Regions from separate parts of the Arthrobacter sp. SLBN-112 genome, predicted to be linked through region 1. Evidence: riboswitches for the same ligand, from Rfam matches in the RefSeq annotation. Region 1 holds a riboswitch; the other holds the start of a gene.

Region 1 (7,766 bases):
CCAAGCCGTAAGCGGTCTACTTGAGGGTCATCCACCCACAGACGAAACTCAGCAGAGGAGCCAGCATGCCCATTGCAACCCCAGAGATCTACGCAGAGATGATCGACCGTGCCAAGGCGGGCGGATTCGCTTTCCCCGCCGTGAATGTCACGTCCTCCCAGACGCTCAACGCAGCGCTCCGCGGCTTCGCCGAGGCCGAATCGGACGGCATTGTGCAGGTTTCCACCGGCGGCGCAGCCTACTGGTCGGGTGCTTCCACCAAGGACATGGTTGCCGGCTCGCTGGGTTTCGCAGCCTTCGCCCGCGAAGTTGCCAAGAACTACAACGTCAACATCGCCCTGCACACGGACCACTGCCCCAAGGACAAGCTGGACGGCTTCGTCCTGCCGCTGCTCGAGGCTTCCGAAGCTGAGGTCAAGGCCGGCCGCAACCCGCTGTTCAACTCCCACATGTGGGACGGCTCCGCCGAAACCCTGCAGGAGAACCTGCGCATCGCCCGCGACCTGCTCCAGCGCACCGCGGCCGCCAAGATGATCCTCGAGGTGGAGATCGGCACCGTCGGCGGCGAGGAAGACGGCGTCGAAAACGCCATCAACGACAAGCTCTACACCACGGTGGAAGATGCCCTGGCCACCATCGACGCCCTCGGCTCCGGCGAGAACGGCCGCTACATCACTGCTCTGACCTTCGGCAACGTCCACGGCGTGTACAAGCCCGGCGGCGTCAAGCTGCGCCCGGAGATCCTCAAGGACATCCAGGCACAGGTGGGCGCGAAGATCGGCAAGGACAACCCGTTCGACCTCGTCTTCCACGGCGGCTCCGGATCCTCGGACCAGGAAATTGCCGACGCCGTCTCCTACGGCGTGATCAAGATGAACATCGACACCGACACCCAGTACGCCTACACGCGTCCGGTGGCGGACCACATGTTCAAGAACTACGACGGCGTCCTGAAGGTCGACGGCGAGGTCGGCAACAAGAAGACCTACGACCCCCGCGTCTGGGGCGCCTCCGCCGAAGCCGGCCTGGCGGCCCGCGTGGTGGAAGCCACCAAGCAGCTCGGTTCGGCCGGAAAGACGTTCTAAATGTCGGATGAGTTCCGCAGGAACCTGATGGGGCCGGAGCCCACACTCCTGCCTGCCGAAACCGAGGTGAACGGGCAGCTGGAGAACGGCCAGGAGGCCCTGGACCTGGTGGAGAAGCACCCCACGTCTTCGCTGCTGTGGGCGATCCTGGCTGAGGAGGCGTGGACCGAGGGCCGCACCATCGACTCCTACGCCTACGCCCGGGTGGGCTATCACCGCGGGCTGGACGCGCTGCGCCGCAACGGCTGGCGCGGCGTCGGTCCCATCCCGTGGGAGCACGAGCCAAACCGCGGGTTCCTGCGGGCGCTCTACTCCCTGGGCAGGGCCTCATCGGCTATCGGGGAAGCTGACGAGCCGGAACGGATCGAAAAGTTCCTGAACGACTCCGATCCCGCAGCCAAAGCAGCCATCGAGGGCACCTAAAGATTCCCAGGCTTTAAACGCCCGACGGCGGGTGGTCACCTTTCTTTGGAAAGGTGACAACCCGCCGTCGTCTGTTTGAAGCTGTTGGCTATGCCACGTTCGCGATGCCCGTGCGTGCCATGGCGTCCGCGTAGGCCGTCCGCATGTCCTCCAGGAACTCCTCCTGGCGCGCCGGGGAGCCTGCGAAGGCGCGTCCGCTCAGGGAACGGACCTTGTAGGTCTTCAGGCCGCGGCGCCACAGCAAGGGGACTTCGGTCTTCAGCAGCAGGTTTGCCAGGCGGTTGGCCTCGGTGCCGTGCGCCACGATCACCGAGGCGCGCGGGACGAGGGCCAGGAACTTCAGCAGCGGCTTCAAACCTGCCTGCACCTGGTCCGGGGTGAATTTGCCGTTGGCAACGCCTGGGACGTGCCACGGGTGCACGTTCCAGGGCATCACGAATTCCGGGCGCAGGCCCAGCTTCCACTGGATGCCGAGCATGCGGGTAGCGGCGTCCTGGTCACCGGCGGTGATGAAACCGGACGGGTCCATCTCGCCAATGTTGGAGTACAGGCTGATGATGCGGCATTCCTCAACATCGTGCATTGGGTCCACGTAGGGCACCACGGTTCCGGGCTTTGCTTCCTGCAGGGAATCACACAGCTCGTTGACAGCGGCAACGCTGTCTTCGTAGCGGCGGCTCATGAGCTGTTCGTGGAATGTTTCGGGGGCCAGTGCGGTCATGAAGGGCTGGTTCTCCTGCGGGGATTGATGTTGCGTCCACCGGTGAAAATGGGCGCACGCCGGCGCGGCTCATCAACGGTGGTTAGTTGGGGTGGGCCGATTCCGGGTCGGCCTCTGTAAGTTTACCAAGCCCGGGGAAACGAAACGCCGGTCCAGCGCACCTCATTCGTGGCGCATTGGACCGGCGGTCGTGTCCGGAACGGGAGGAAAGCTACCAGAGGCGCTTCGTGGCGCGGCGAGCACCCTCGCCAAGAGCCTCCAGTTTGGCGTACGCGATCTGCGGGTGCACCCTGCCGCCCAGGCCGCAGTCGGTCGATGCGATGACGCTTTCCCGGCCCACCAGCTCGGCAAAACGGACAATGCGGTCCGCCACCACGTCCGGGTGCTCCACCACATTGGTGGCGTGCGAGACGACGCCGGGGATGATCACTTTGCCCTCGGGAAGTGTGGTCTCTTCCCATACCCGCCATTCGTGTTCGTGCCGGACATTGGCGGCCTCGAAGGAGTACGCGCCGGCATTGACCTGAAGTACGGAGCCGATGATGTCAGCGAGCGGGATGTCCGTGGTGTGCGGGCCGTGCCAGGAGCCCCAGCAAACGTGCAAGCGGATCTGTTCCTGCGGGAGGTCCCGCAACGCCCAGTTGGTGGCCTCCACACGCAGCTGGATGAACTTCAGGTAGTCCTCCAGGGACGGCTCCGGGTTGATCTGGTCCCAGCTTTCGGCCAGGGACGGATCGTCGAGCTGGACCGTCAGGCCGGCGTCGATGATGGCCTTGTATTCCTCGCGCATGGCATCGGCGCAGGCGTAGACAAGTTCCTCATCGCTCTTGTAGTACTCGTTGGCTACGCGGGCGCAGGAACCGGGGGAGAGCGAGGCCACGAATCCCTCAGCGAGGCCGGCCGCGGCGAGCCCGGTCTTCAGGTTCTTGATGTCCGAGGCCACCAGGTCATGGCCGGTGTAGGTCAGGGGCCCGGCGATCTTGGGCTGGGACACGCTCTTCCGGTGCGCCAGGATCCCTGAGGAGGGGTCGTTGTATGCCTCATTGAACGCCTGCCGGTCGCGCCGGTCGGGGAATGACGTCAGGACAACGTTTCCGGGGGAGGAACGCCGGACATCGGCTTCTGCCCAGCGGTCCACGTTGGTTGGCTCCAGGCCGCCGAGCCGGGCAAAGGAGTAGTTCCACCAGGCCCCGTAATCAACGGAGTTGGACATCGTGTGCCCGTACTCGCCGTCGTTGGGGATGTCGACTCCCAGGTCCTTCTGGCGCTGGACCACGTCCACAACGGAGTTCTCCAGGAGCTCCAGGAACGCCGGAGTGATGCCGTCGGATTCTTTTGCGGTGTTGGCCGCGATGAGTTCAGGGGTGCGGGGCAAGGACCCGGCGTGGGTGGCGCGAATGTGGTCGGTGTTCAGGGGCATGCTGGAATCTTCCTTCCATCGGTCCTGGCAGTAGCACCTTCGGCCGGCAGCTTTCCTGCCGGGCCGTGGTTGCTGCGGCGTCATTGAGCCAGGTCTCTCAGCCGCTCCGGATGGTCCACTCCCACTTAAATCCAGGAGCGTGGTCAGGGGCAAATGCGGTTCAGAATGTGGCGGACCGCCATTGCGGGGCCGCGGCGGGCCCATCGAGTGGACAAAGTGCCTGATCCGCTAAACTTGGGTGGTAAGAGCCCCGGAACTCTTGCGTCGCTGCGCCGCCTTGCGGTCCGGCGAAGGCCGGTCTGTTCGGGGCATTCTCATGAACGGCGCTGCGCAGGTCCGCTCCCCGCGGCCGGACCCGGGCAGCCCGAACGAATGGGGGAGGATCCCATGCCAGCAATTGTGATCGTAGGAGCCCAGTGGGGCGACGAAGGAAAAGGCAAGGCCACCGACCTTCTGGGCGGCCGTGTTGATTACGTCGTCAAGCCCAACGGCGGCAACAACGCCGGGCACACCGTCGTCGTAGGCGGTGAAAAGTACGAACTCAAACTGCTGCCGGCAGGCATTCTCAGCCCCAACGCGGTCCCCATCATCGGCAATGGCTGCGTGGTGAACCTCGAAGCCCTTTTCCAGGAGATCGAGGGACTCCAGGCCCGCGGCGCCGATACCTCGCGGCTGCGCGTATCCGCCAACGCCCACCTGGTGGCCCCGTACCACCAGGTGCTGGACAAAGTGACCGAACGCTTCCTCGGCAGCCGCGCCATCGGAACCACCGGCCGCGGCATTGGCCCCGCCTACATGGACAAGGTGGCCCGGCTGGGCATCCGTGTCCAGGACGTCTTCGACGAGTCCATCCTTCGCCAGAAGGTGGAAGGCTCGCTGCGCCAGAAGAACGAACTCCTGGTCAAGGTCTACAACCGCCGCGGTGTTGTGGTGGACGAGATCGTTGAGTACTTCCTGTCCTTTGCCGACCGCCTCCGCCCGCTGGTCATCGACAGCACGCTGGTCCTGAACACCGCCCTGGATGAGGGCAAGGTAGTCCTGATGGAAGGCGGCCAGGCCACGTTCCTGGACGTCGACCACGGAACCTACCCGTTCGTGACCTCCTCGAACCCGACCGCGGGCGGCGCATCAGTGGGCTCCGGCATCGGTCCCACCCGGATCTCCCGCTCCATCGGCATCATCAAGGCCTACACCACCCGCGTGGGTGCGGGCCCGTTCCCCACCGAACTCTTCGACGAGATGGGCATGTACCTGCAGAAAACCGGCGGTGAGTTCGGCGTCAACACCGGGCGCCCGCGCCGCTGCGGCTGGTACGACGCCGTCCTGGCCCGCCATGCGTCCCGCGTGAACGGCTTCACGGACTACTTCGTGACCAAGCTGGACGTACTGACCGGCATCGAACAGATCCCTGTGTGCGTGGCCTACGACGTTGACGGCGTCCGCCACGACGAGATGCCCATGACGCAGACCGAATTCCACCACGCCAAGCCCATCTTCGAGTACTTCGACGGCTGGACCGAGGACATCACCGCTGCCCGCACCCTCGCGGACCTCCCGGAAAACGCCAGGAACTACGTGCTGGCGCTGGAGAAGCTGTCCGGAACCCGGTTCTCCGCTATTGGCGTTGGCCCGGACCGGGACCAGACCATCGTGGTGAACGACCTCATCAACGACTGACACGTTGGTCCGGAACACGGCAGACGACGGCGGCGGCCCACCTTTTGCAGGTGGGCCGCCGCTGGCGTTTGCCGGCGTGGGCAGTAATTTACACAGGCTTAACGCGACAGGGCTTGTAGGCCTGCAGGCGCCGCAGCCAGACTCGTTAACACCATTTGAACTGATCAGCGGACGGTTCCAACATGCTTTTTGGCGGTGCAGGGATGCACCCCGCAGAGAGCCGTCGCCGGTTGAAGACACCAGACCGGAAGGACATGCCGTGGCAGGAAACTTCGAAGTTTTTCTTGATCCGGAGATGCTCTACAGGTTCCGGCTGCTGGGGCCCGACGGGTCGGTCATGGCTGTCTCGCAAGGGTTCGAGGACAAAGCTGCGGTAGCTGCGGGTATCGCAGCAGTGCGTGAATGTGCCGGGACAGGCCTGGTGACCGATCTCAGCCCCACCGGGGGAGAGTCCCGTCCCGCCGCCAACGCTGTTCCAGACGAGCTCCCCGCCGTCGTCGTGCCCGCTTGCGATGACCAGCGGCTGCCTGGTGAGGCTGCACGCCTACGCACTGGCGAAGGCGCCGCGGAGGCAGGCCACGGCGCCGCGTTGGAGCAGGACGGCAGCCCGCTGAGGACCGGCCGAAAAAAATTCAAAAAAACTTTTGGGCGGGCGTAACCCTTCCGGGGTCCGCAGCGATTACCCCTATGAAGTGCCGGTCTGGAACCTGTCCCCCATCACGTTCCAGGCCGGCCCTTTTGATCTCTTGGCAAGGCCGCTGCGCGGGCGGCGTCCCGTGGCGGTCACCGGCCAGCGAGGTTACCGAAGGGTAAAGTAAGAGCAGCGTTCCGGATCCATGTGAGACGCTTCCTTTGCCGACGCCCTTTTTGATTGAAAGCACCACGTCAGTGACCGATGCACAGACAGATGCGGCCCCGGACCACGCCGTCCCCGGACCTGCTGCCCTCAGCCTCGTCTACAAAACGTACGCATCACAAGTCCTGGGCTACCTTGCGGCCCGTGGCGTCGAGGATCCGGAGGCGGCCATGCAGGAAGTGTTCCTTTCCGTCCTGCCCCGCCTGGACACCGTGCGTGGAGGAAAGGCCGGGCTGCGGACGTTCATCTTCAGCGTTGCCCACGCCCGCATGGTGGACGATCACCGGCGCCAAAGCCGTCACCCGGTAAAGCTGCCGTTCGAGCCCGAACTCGACCAGCGCGAAGAGACCTCGGCCGAAAAAGAAGCTCTGCAAAACATCTCGCCCGGTGAGGTCCGGGGACTCCTGTCCGGACTGCCCCAAGACCAGCGCGAAGTACTCTCGCTTCGTTTGGTGGGAGGCCTGACCGTGGAAGAGACGGCGGAGGCCATGAATAAGAGCGCCGGCTCCGTGAAGCAGCTCCAGCGCCGTGCGCTGCTCAAACTCCGGGACCTCGCCGCAGTGAAGGAGTACCTCGCGCCATGACGCCACCATCAGGGAACCTTGTCTCCCTTGTCGACGACATGCTCCAGGACGCCGGTTGCGGTGACGACCCGGACCTCCGCGACGCGCTGCTCTCACTTGGTGCGCTGGCATCGCTCCCCGCGCCCGCACCCGGCGCGGAACTCGCCGCTCTGCTGGCTCCAGCCGGCACGGCCGGAGACGGAGACGCCGTGGAACATCCTCCGGCCGTGGAACATCCTCCATCCCCGGAGCAGCCGGACGACGACCTCACGCGCCGCCGGCGGCGGCGCCACCGCCCCACCGCGCTGGGCCTGGTTCTGGTGGCCGGGATGGGATTGGGCGTTGGCGGTGTGGCCGCCAGCACCTCCGCACCCGGGAGCGGAACGATGCAGCAATTGCTGGCGGACTGGACTCCCCCGTGGAGTGCGCCGTCGGCCAGTGCATCGGCCGCTGGGGGCGGTGACACGTCGCCGTGGCTTGCCGCCGGCGGGGACATCCCGGATCCGGTTTCGTCAGTTGCACCCGCTGCGGCCACGCATGCCGGAAGCCGGTCGTCCCGGCTTCTGGAAGACCCCGCCGGAGTGACCGGCCACGGCGGCTTGCGAAGCTGCGGCGGACCCGCCAGGCACGACGCCGGCAGCGGCCAGGGAGCCTGTGTGCCGGGACCGGCAGGGGCGGCGTTGCCCGCTGCCGCGGGAGGCGGGACGGACGGGAAGGGCCGGAGCCAGAACGACGGCGGTGCCGCACCCGCGGCGGACACCGCACCAACGGGCACGCCCGCAGCAGGCAAGCCGGACGCGACCGCGGCGGATACCCCCGCACCGGGCCAGGGCGGACCAGGCGCAGCCGCGCCCAGGACGGGTGATGCGCCTGCCCCAGCGGTCGAGGCGCCGGGCCAGGGCAGCGGCCGGAAGCCGGAATCCCCGGCGAAATAGACCGGGAACCCGACATTGGCTGGGGCGGACGGACCCGAAAGCGCAGCGTAGGCTGATCGCATGGGCCACACCAACGATCCCGCAGT
Region 2 (7,766 bases), 2.2 Mb from region 1:
ACCGCCGCACCCTCCTTCGCCGCAGCGCCGACGACACGGATCCCATAGAGCGGGCCGTCGTCGCGAACGCCGACCAACTGGTGATCGTGGTGGCAGCAGCCAACCCCGAGCCACGCACCGGGTTCATCGACCGCGCCCTGGTGGCGGCCTACGACGCCGGGATCGAGCCGATCCTGCTGGTGACCAAGGCCGACGTCAAGGACCCGGCGGAGCTGCTCTCCAACTACACGCACCTGGACTTCCCGGTGATCATCAGCAAGACCGCGGACGCACAGGCTTCGGGGATCGACGCACGGTCCGACGACGGCCTCTCCGCCCGGCTGGACAGCGCCGCGGTGGCAGCCCTCCGCGCCCACCTGGACGGCACGGTCACTGTCATGCTCGGGCACTCCGGCGTCGGCAAGTCCACCATGGTCAACGCGTTGACGGGTGCGGAGCGGGCCACCGGCGGGGTGAACGCGGTCACCGGGCGCGGCCGGCACACGTCGTCCTCGGCGCTGGCGCTGCGGCTGGCGGACGCGCCGCCCGGCAGCTGGATCATTGACACCCCCGGTATCCGTTCCTTTGGCCTTGCACACGTGGATCCGGACAGGATCCTGCGCTCATTCCCGGACCTCTCCCCCGGCATCGAAAACTGCGAGCGCGGCTGCAAACACACGGCAACGGCGGTTAACTGCGGACTGGATGATTGGGTGAACGGCGGGCACGCCGGTCCCACGGGACCGGCCCGGCTGGCGTCCCTAAGGAGGCTGCTCGGCGCGGACCCGAGGATGGAAGCACAGGAAACCAAGGAGCTCGGCAGCGTCAACTGACGCGTTCTCCCGGCAGAAACGCACGCAGACGGTAGTTTGGAACCATGATCCAACCCGCTTCGAGTTACAACGATGACCTGCGCCTGGCCCATGTCCTGGCCGACTCCGTGGATGACCAGACGATGAGCCGCTTCAAGGCCCTGGACCTCCACGTCGAGACCAAGCCGGACCTGACGCCGGTCACCGACGCCGACAAGGCGGCCGAGGAGGCCATCCGCGGCCAGCTCTCCCGCTCCCGGCCCCGCGATGCAGTCCTGGGCGAGGAATTCGGCAGCACCGGCCACGGCTCGCGGCGCTGGATCATCGATCCCATCGACGGGACCAAGAACTTCGTCCGCGGCGTCCCGGTGTGGGCCACGCTGATCGCCCTGGTGGACGAGGGCGAGCCCGTGGTGGGCGTCGTCAGCGCACCGGCCCTGGGCAAGCGCTGGTGGGCGGCCAAAGGCATGGGCGCCTACATGGGCAGGTCCCTGGCCGCCGCCACCCGGCTCCGGGTCTCCAACGTCTCCAACCTGTCCGACGCCTCCCTCTCCTACTCCAGCCTGGGCGGCTGGAAGGAACGCGGAAACCTTGACGAATTCCTGGGCCTGACGGAGGACGTCTGGCGGACCCGGGCGTACGGGGACTTCTGGTCCTACTGCATGGTGGCCGAAGGCTCGGTGGACATCGCCTGCGAACCCGAACTGAACTTGTACGACATGGCTGCCCTGGTGCCGATCGTGGTGGAGGCCGGCGGCCGCTTCACCTCCCTCGAAGGCGAGGACGGCCCGTTCGGCGGCAATGCCCTGGCCACGAACTCGATCCTGCACTCAGAGGTGCTGCACCGACTGAACCCGGAACTCGACGACCTCCTGCAGCAGGCTCCCTGACCGCGGAAGAATCGAATAATACGACGCCGGACGCCTCCTTTCGGGGGCGTCCGCGGCCGTTTCTTCGGCAGGACGTAACAAAGGCCTTAACAATTGCCGCGGCTTTAGTCCTGGCCACCCCATGTTCTACGCTTTTATCCAGGTCACGAGTGCCAGCGCAAAACCCCGGTTTGCTGGCCGGCAACCCTCCATTCGCGGTGGGGTGCCCCGGGTGACGACCAGGCCGGTCCGGAGCGGATACGGCAAGCGCGGATTCCACCATGCCGGAGTCCTGTATCCAAGTGAGGTCTCTGTGACAACTGCCACCGTCTCCCCCCAGTCCGCCATCGCCAACGCAGCCGCGCCGGATCCGCGCCAGGTCATTGCCGGCCGACCCCTCGCCGCGGTCACCGGCGCCGAAATCCAGGCGCCCCTGATTTCCGGCGGCCACGTCCGCTACGCAAACCTCGACTACGGCGCCTCCGCCCCGGCACTGTCCGTGGTGTCCGCGTACCTGAACGAGATCCTCCCCTACTACGCGAGTGTCCACCGCGGCGCCGGGTATGCATCCCAGATCAGCACCTCGGTGTATGAAAACGCACGCAGCATTGTCCGCGAGTTCGTAGGAGGTCGACCCGATGATTCGGTCATCTTCACCCGCAACACCACCGACTCGCTGAACCTGCTGGCCGGCTGCCTGCCGTTGGCCGACGGCCGCCCCGCCGGAGATGTCCTGTACCTGGACATCGAACACCACGCCAACCTCCTGCCGTGGCAGGGCGTCCCGCACCGCAGCATCGTCGCCGCGGACACCATCAGCGGCACGCTGGAGGCCGTCCGCGCTGAACTGGAGCAGGGCGGGGTCAGCCTGCTGGCCGTCACCGGCGCCTCCAACGTCACCGGCGAGATCCTCCCCATCCGGGCATTGGCCGCACTGGCGCACCAGCACGGCGCACGGATTGTGGTAGACGCCGCCCAGCTTGCGCCGCACCGGCGGGTGGACATCAGCACGGACGACGTCGATTACCTTGCGTTCTCCGGCCATAAGCTCTACGCACCGTTCGGCGCAGGCGTCCTGGTGGGACGTCCGGACTGGCTGGACGCCGGTGTCCCCCACCTTGCCGGCGGCGGCGCCGTGAAGGAAGCAAGGCTCGACGGCGTCAGCTGGGCCACCGGCCCGGCCCGCCACGAGGGCGGCTCACCCAATGTGCTTGGCGCAGCCACCCTGGCGCGCGCCACCCAGGTGATCGCCGAACTGGACCAGTCCCGGTGGCATGCCCACGAATCGGCCATCCGCTCGTTCCTGGTGGAGGGCCTGCAGGGCATCGACGGCGTGACGGTCCACCAGAATCTTCAAGGACACCAATCCGGAAACGGACACCATCGGTGTGGTCAATTTCTCGGTTGCAGGCTACGACGCCGGGCTGGTGGCCGCCTACCTTTCGGCGGAGCACGGCGTGGGCCTGCGTGACGGACGTTTCTGCGCCCACCCGCTGCTGAAGCGCCTGGGCCTGCCGAACGGATCCCTCCGGGCGAGTTTCGGCGTCGGATCCCGGCTGGAGGACGCCGAACGCCTCCTGGCCGGCATCCGCGCGCTGCGCGGCGGCGGACTGGGCTGGGACTACGTGGTGGACGCAGGCCGCTGGGTGCCCGCCAACGATTCCCGCACCTACCCGCACTGGGCCCCCAATACACCGGGTACGGCCGGCGCCGCCCCCTGCATCGACGACTAACCCAAAGCCTTCCGTTCCTGGTCGTGTGCACGGCCTTTGGCCGGGCGTGCGGTAAATTCGAGGGACATCAACAGGCGGAATCGAAGGAGTCCACGCGTGGTTCGGGGTGGCCCCAAGCTTGATCATGGTCGCCGGCGGGAACTTGGCCAGAGTTTCCAGGATGGCGGGAGGCACTACCAGCGCGTCAGGCCTGGATACCCCGAGGACTCAGCCCGATGGCTGGTACCGGCCCACGCCCGGGACGCCCTCGACGTCGGCGCCGGTACCGGAAAGTTCACTGCCTTGCTGCTGGACCTGGGCCTGGAGGTAACCGCCGTCGACCCCTCCGCGGACATGCTCAACCAACTGGCGGCGCACTGCCCCGCTGCCACGGCTGTGACCGGGACCGCGGAGGCGACGGGCCTGCCCGCCGCCCGCTTCGACGTCGTCACCGTGGCCCAGGCCTGGCACTGGTGCGACCCGTTGGCCGCGAGCACCGAACTTGCCCGCGTCCTGCGTCCGCACGGAACACTCGGCCTCATCTGGAACCAACTGGATACCTCGGTGCCGTGGGTGCACAGGCTCTCCAGGATCATGCACGCCGGCGATGTCTACCGCCCGGGCCACAGGCCGGTGGTGGGACCCGAATTCGCCGGGCTCGAAAGCCAGGTAACCCACTGGCAGGACCGGGTAACCACCACAGACCTGATGGAACTCACCAAGTCGCGAAGCTACTACCTCCGGGCCGGCGAGGCGACCCGCGCCAAGGTCCTGGCGAACCTGGACTGGTACCTGCACGAACATCTGGCCTACGGTCAGGACCAGGAACTCGAGCTTCCCTACCTCACCTTGGCGTGGCGCGCCGTGAAGGCATGAAGCCGGTAGGCTTGGACGCGTGAAGACCAGCCCGACATCCTCCTCCATCGAGGACTACGTCAAGGTCATCTATTCATTCACTGAATGGCAGGACAAGCCCATCACGTCCTCCCAACTGGCCCAGCGGCTCGGAGTGGCGAATTCTTCGGTTTCCGAGATGGTCCGCAAGCTCAAGGACCAGGGCCTGGTGGACCACAAACCGTACAGCGCGGTGACCCTGACCGATGCCGGACTGCGGCTTGCCCTGGCAATGGTACGGCGCCACCGGCTGATCGAAACCTACCTTGTGCAGCGCCTTGGCTACAGCTGGGACGAAGTGCACGATGAGGCTGAACAACTGGAACACGCGGTATCGGACACGTTCATAGAGCGCGTCGCTGCCAAGCTCGGCGACCCCAGCCGGGATCCGCACGGCGATCCCATTCCCACGGCGGACGGCCAGGTGCTGATGCCGCGCGCCCATCTCCTCGCGGAACTGGACGAGGGCCATACCGGCAGGATCACCCGGATCAGTGACGACAACCCTGAGCTGCTGCGGTACCTCGCCTCACAGGACATCGAGCTTGATGCCGGCGTGGAAGTGCTGGGACGGCGGCCCTTCGGCGGCGCCCTGGTGGTGCGGATCGGCGACTCGCGCGAGTACGACCTCGCCGATGAAATCGCGTCGGCGCTGTGGGTTTCCAGCGATGCCCCGCACCCCGGCTGCATCCTGGGCCTGCCCTGACCAGCGGCGTTGCCGGGATGGCCGGCTGACACGCTTTTGCAATGGGCCCGATTTGGCCGGCTCCCGTATGGTGGACTGTGATGATCAGCAGACGTGACGCCGCAATAGCACTGGACGTACCCCTTGAAATGGCACAGCGCCATGGCCTGCCAAAGTGGATGCCCGAGGCCGAGCTCCGCGGCATCCTGGACAATCCTCCGCCGTGGCTGGTGCAGTCACGTGCCAACCGGACAGGCAAGCGGCCGGTGTGGGTCCATCTGGAGTGCGCCGTCTGCGGGTACGAGGAGGCGGCACGGCCCAAGAAGTGGTGGCCGGACTTCACCTATGTGGTGTGCGAGCACCATTCGCCGGAAGAAATACCGCCGGTCCGACCGGGCTGGGTCCGGGGCGAGTACGACGGCGTGGGGACGCGTTTCACAGGCATCGCGGACGTCGAGGCGCCGGCCCGCGGAGTGTAGGGCTTCCAGACAGGCTTCGGGAAGGGACGCTTCCGGAAGGGACGCGGCGGCTCCAGCTCCTACGGGTTTCCGTTGCCCGTCATTTCCTCCGGAACGGCGGTGAGGTGCACTTCGGCACCGTCACGCAGCACGGCGACGTCGAGCGGTTGGCCGATGGCGTCGGCGAAGAGGAGCCGCTGCAGGCTCTCGGCATTGCTGACAGGACGGCCGCCCGCCGTCAACAGGACGTCCCCGGCCGCCAGCCCTGCCTTGTCCGCCGGAGAAGCGGGCAGCACCTCCACGACGCGGAGCCCTTCGCGCAGCCCGGTGCGGATGACGGCACTGGGAGTGAGCTGGATGGGCGTGCTCACCAAACCCAGGTAGGCACGGCGCACCCTCCCGTCCGCAAGCAGCGCAGCGATGATCCGGCGCGTGGTGGCGTTGATGGGGATTGCCAGCCCGAGCCCTGCTCCCGCCACTGCCGTATTAATGCCAACGATCCTGGAGTGCGTGTCTGCCAGTGCTCCGCCCGAATTGCCGGGGTTCAAGGCTGCATCCGTTTGGATGACGTCTTCGATGACGCGCCTGTTGCCCCCGGACCAGACCGGAATGGCCCTGCCCAGGCCGCTGACCACACCGGCGGTCACTGAGCCGGCCAGCCCCAGCGGGTTCCCGACCGCCACCACCAGTTGTCCCACCCGGAGGGATTCGGCCGCACCGAACTGAGCGGGCGGGACCTTGGGCCGCGAACCGTGGACCACTGCGAGGTCGGATAACGGGTCCGCGCCCACCAGTTCCAACTCCATCCTGCTGCCGTCGCCGAAGACGGCAAATCCCCGGTGCGTTCCGGCCACCACGTGGGAATTCGTGAGCAGGTAGCCGTCTTCGGTGAAGAGCACCGCGGAGCCGGCCCCCACCCTGGCCCGCCCGTTGCGGCGCTGCGCAGTCATTTCGATAGCCGCCACATGGGGCGTAACGGCGGCCGCCACGCGCATGACCGTCTGCGAGTACGAGTCCAGGATGTCGTCGTCCTCCGGTGGCATGAATTCCCGCGCCTGCTCCATGGCGCACCTCCAACCCTCGTGCCGGTTCACCCGGTGCGGTCTCCCTGGGCCGTTGCCGGCGGTGATACCTTCCCATCGGGATCCTTACGGAAGACAACGACGGACTGGCCGATTCAAGTCCCGGCGCTGCTACGCCGTCGGTGAACACTCCCCGGCGCCGCCCGGTATTCCCTACCCACCGGTGCGCTGGCGCTCCCCAGGCCCTAGGATCGGTACCATGACTGGTTCCCCGGCAGGGTCTCCCACGGAAATATTGGACGCTGATGAGTGCTGGCAGTATCTGAGGTCTTCCTACATCGGCCGGTTGGCGGTCATCAATGGCGACATTCCCGAGATCTTTCCGGTGAATTTCTCCGTGGCCGGCGAAACGCTGTTCTTTCGGACGGCTCCGGGAACCAAGCTTCGTGCGTTGCTCAGCGGCGCGGTGGCGGCGCTGGAGGTCGACGGGCTCAACCCGTATGCCACAGAGGTGTGGAGCGTGGTTGCCAAGGGGAAGCCTGAACCGTTCGATGAGACCCGCATGAGCCTGCCGGCGGACGACGCCGGCAGGGAACCGTGGGAGGCAGGGATCAAGGACCACCTGATCGCCATCTCCCCCACCGAACTCACGGGCCGCCGGTTCGCGGTCACGTCGCCAACCCGGTGGTGGCCGCCCGTGGATTTCTCCGCCGATTGGCTGTAGGCGGGCCAGCTCCCTTCCCGGGTTCCCACCGGTTCAGGACGTCAGGATCACCTTGAGGGCCTTGGTTTCCGCGGCCCGGGAAAACGTGTCATAAGCCTCGGGGAATTGATCGAAACTGAAATGGTGCGTGGCGAATTTCTCCGCCTTGATTTTTCCCTGGGCCACAAGCTTCAACAGCATGGGGGTGGTATTGGTGTTCACCAGCCCCATGCTGATGTTGATGTTCTGGATCCAGAGATTCTCCAGGTGCAGCTCCACCGGGTGTCCGTGCACCCCAACGTTCGCTACTGATCCCCCGGGCCGCACAATGTCGGTGCACATTGCAAACGTTGCCGGAATGCCCACTGCTTCGATGGCCACGTCGACGCCCCGCCCGTGCGTCAGGGCCAAGACCTGTTCCTTCCAGTCATCGCTGCCGGAAAGGACCGTGTCTGTTGCGCCGAATTCCTTCGCTTTTTCGAGCCGGTTCGCATCGACGTCGATGGCCACCACAGTTGCAGCTCCGTAAAGTCCTGCCGTGGTGATCGCCGCCAAGCCCACTGGACCCGCACCAACCACCGCTACGCTGTCGCCGGGCTTCACCCGGCCGTACTGGACACCAATTTCGAATC

What was found. Region 1 has a riboswitch for S-adenosylmethionine ahead of QF050_RS00940 (cobalamin-independent methionine synthase II family protein). Riboswitches for the same ligand answer to the same signal wherever they lie in the genome.
Region 2: another riboswitch for S-adenosylmethionine. It lies ahead of QF050_RS11450 (aminotransferase class V-fold PLP-dependent enzyme); the one in region 1 lies ahead of QF050_RS00940 (cobalamin-independent methionine synthase II family protein).

What each region holds. Positions count from the first base shown of each region.
Region 1 is NZ_JAUSXY010000001.1:205,086-212,851, reverse strand. Features, by position in the region: gene fbaA (class II fructose-bisphosphate aldolase) at 66-1,085, shown strand; gene QF050_RS00950 (DUF3151 domain-containing protein) at 1,086-1,508, shown strand; gene QF050_RS00945 (uracil-DNA glycosylase) at 1,597-2,229, opposite strand; gene QF050_RS00940 (cobalamin-independent methionine synthase II family protein) at 2,441-3,649, opposite strand; SAM riboswitch class I at 3,662-3,766, opposite strand; gene QF050_RS00935 (adenylosuccinate synthase) at 4,037-5,326, shown strand; gene QF050_RS00930 (DUF1508 domain-containing protein) at 5,586-5,984, shown strand; gene QF050_RS00925 (sigma-70 family RNA polymerase sigma factor) at 6,215-6,766, shown strand; gene QF050_RS00920 (hypothetical protein) at 6,763-7,680, shown strand; gene QF050_RS00915 (CoA-binding protein) at 7,741-7,766, shown strand, end outside.
Region 2 is NZ_JAUSXY010000001.1:2,430,791-2,438,556, reverse strand. Features, by position in the region: gene rsgA (ribosome small subunit-dependent GTPase A) at 1-812, shown strand, start outside; gene hisN (histidinol-phosphatase) at 857-1,681, shown strand; SAM riboswitch class IV at 1,823-1,936, shown strand; partial or broken gene QF050_RS11450 (aminotransferase class V-fold PLP-dependent enzyme) at 1,974-3,393, shown strand; gene QF050_RS11445 (class I SAM-dependent methyltransferase) at 3,490-4,248, shown strand; gene QF050_RS11440 (metal-dependent transcriptional regulator) at 4,268-4,972, shown strand; gene QF050_RS11435 (hypothetical protein) at 5,053-5,430, shown strand; gene QF050_RS11430 (trypsin-like peptidase domain-containing protein) at 5,490-6,473, opposite strand; gene QF050_RS11425 (pyridoxamine 5'-phosphate oxidase family protein) at 6,691-7,155, shown strand; gene QF050_RS11420 (zinc-dependent alcohol dehydrogenase family protein) at 7,189-7,766, opposite strand, start outside.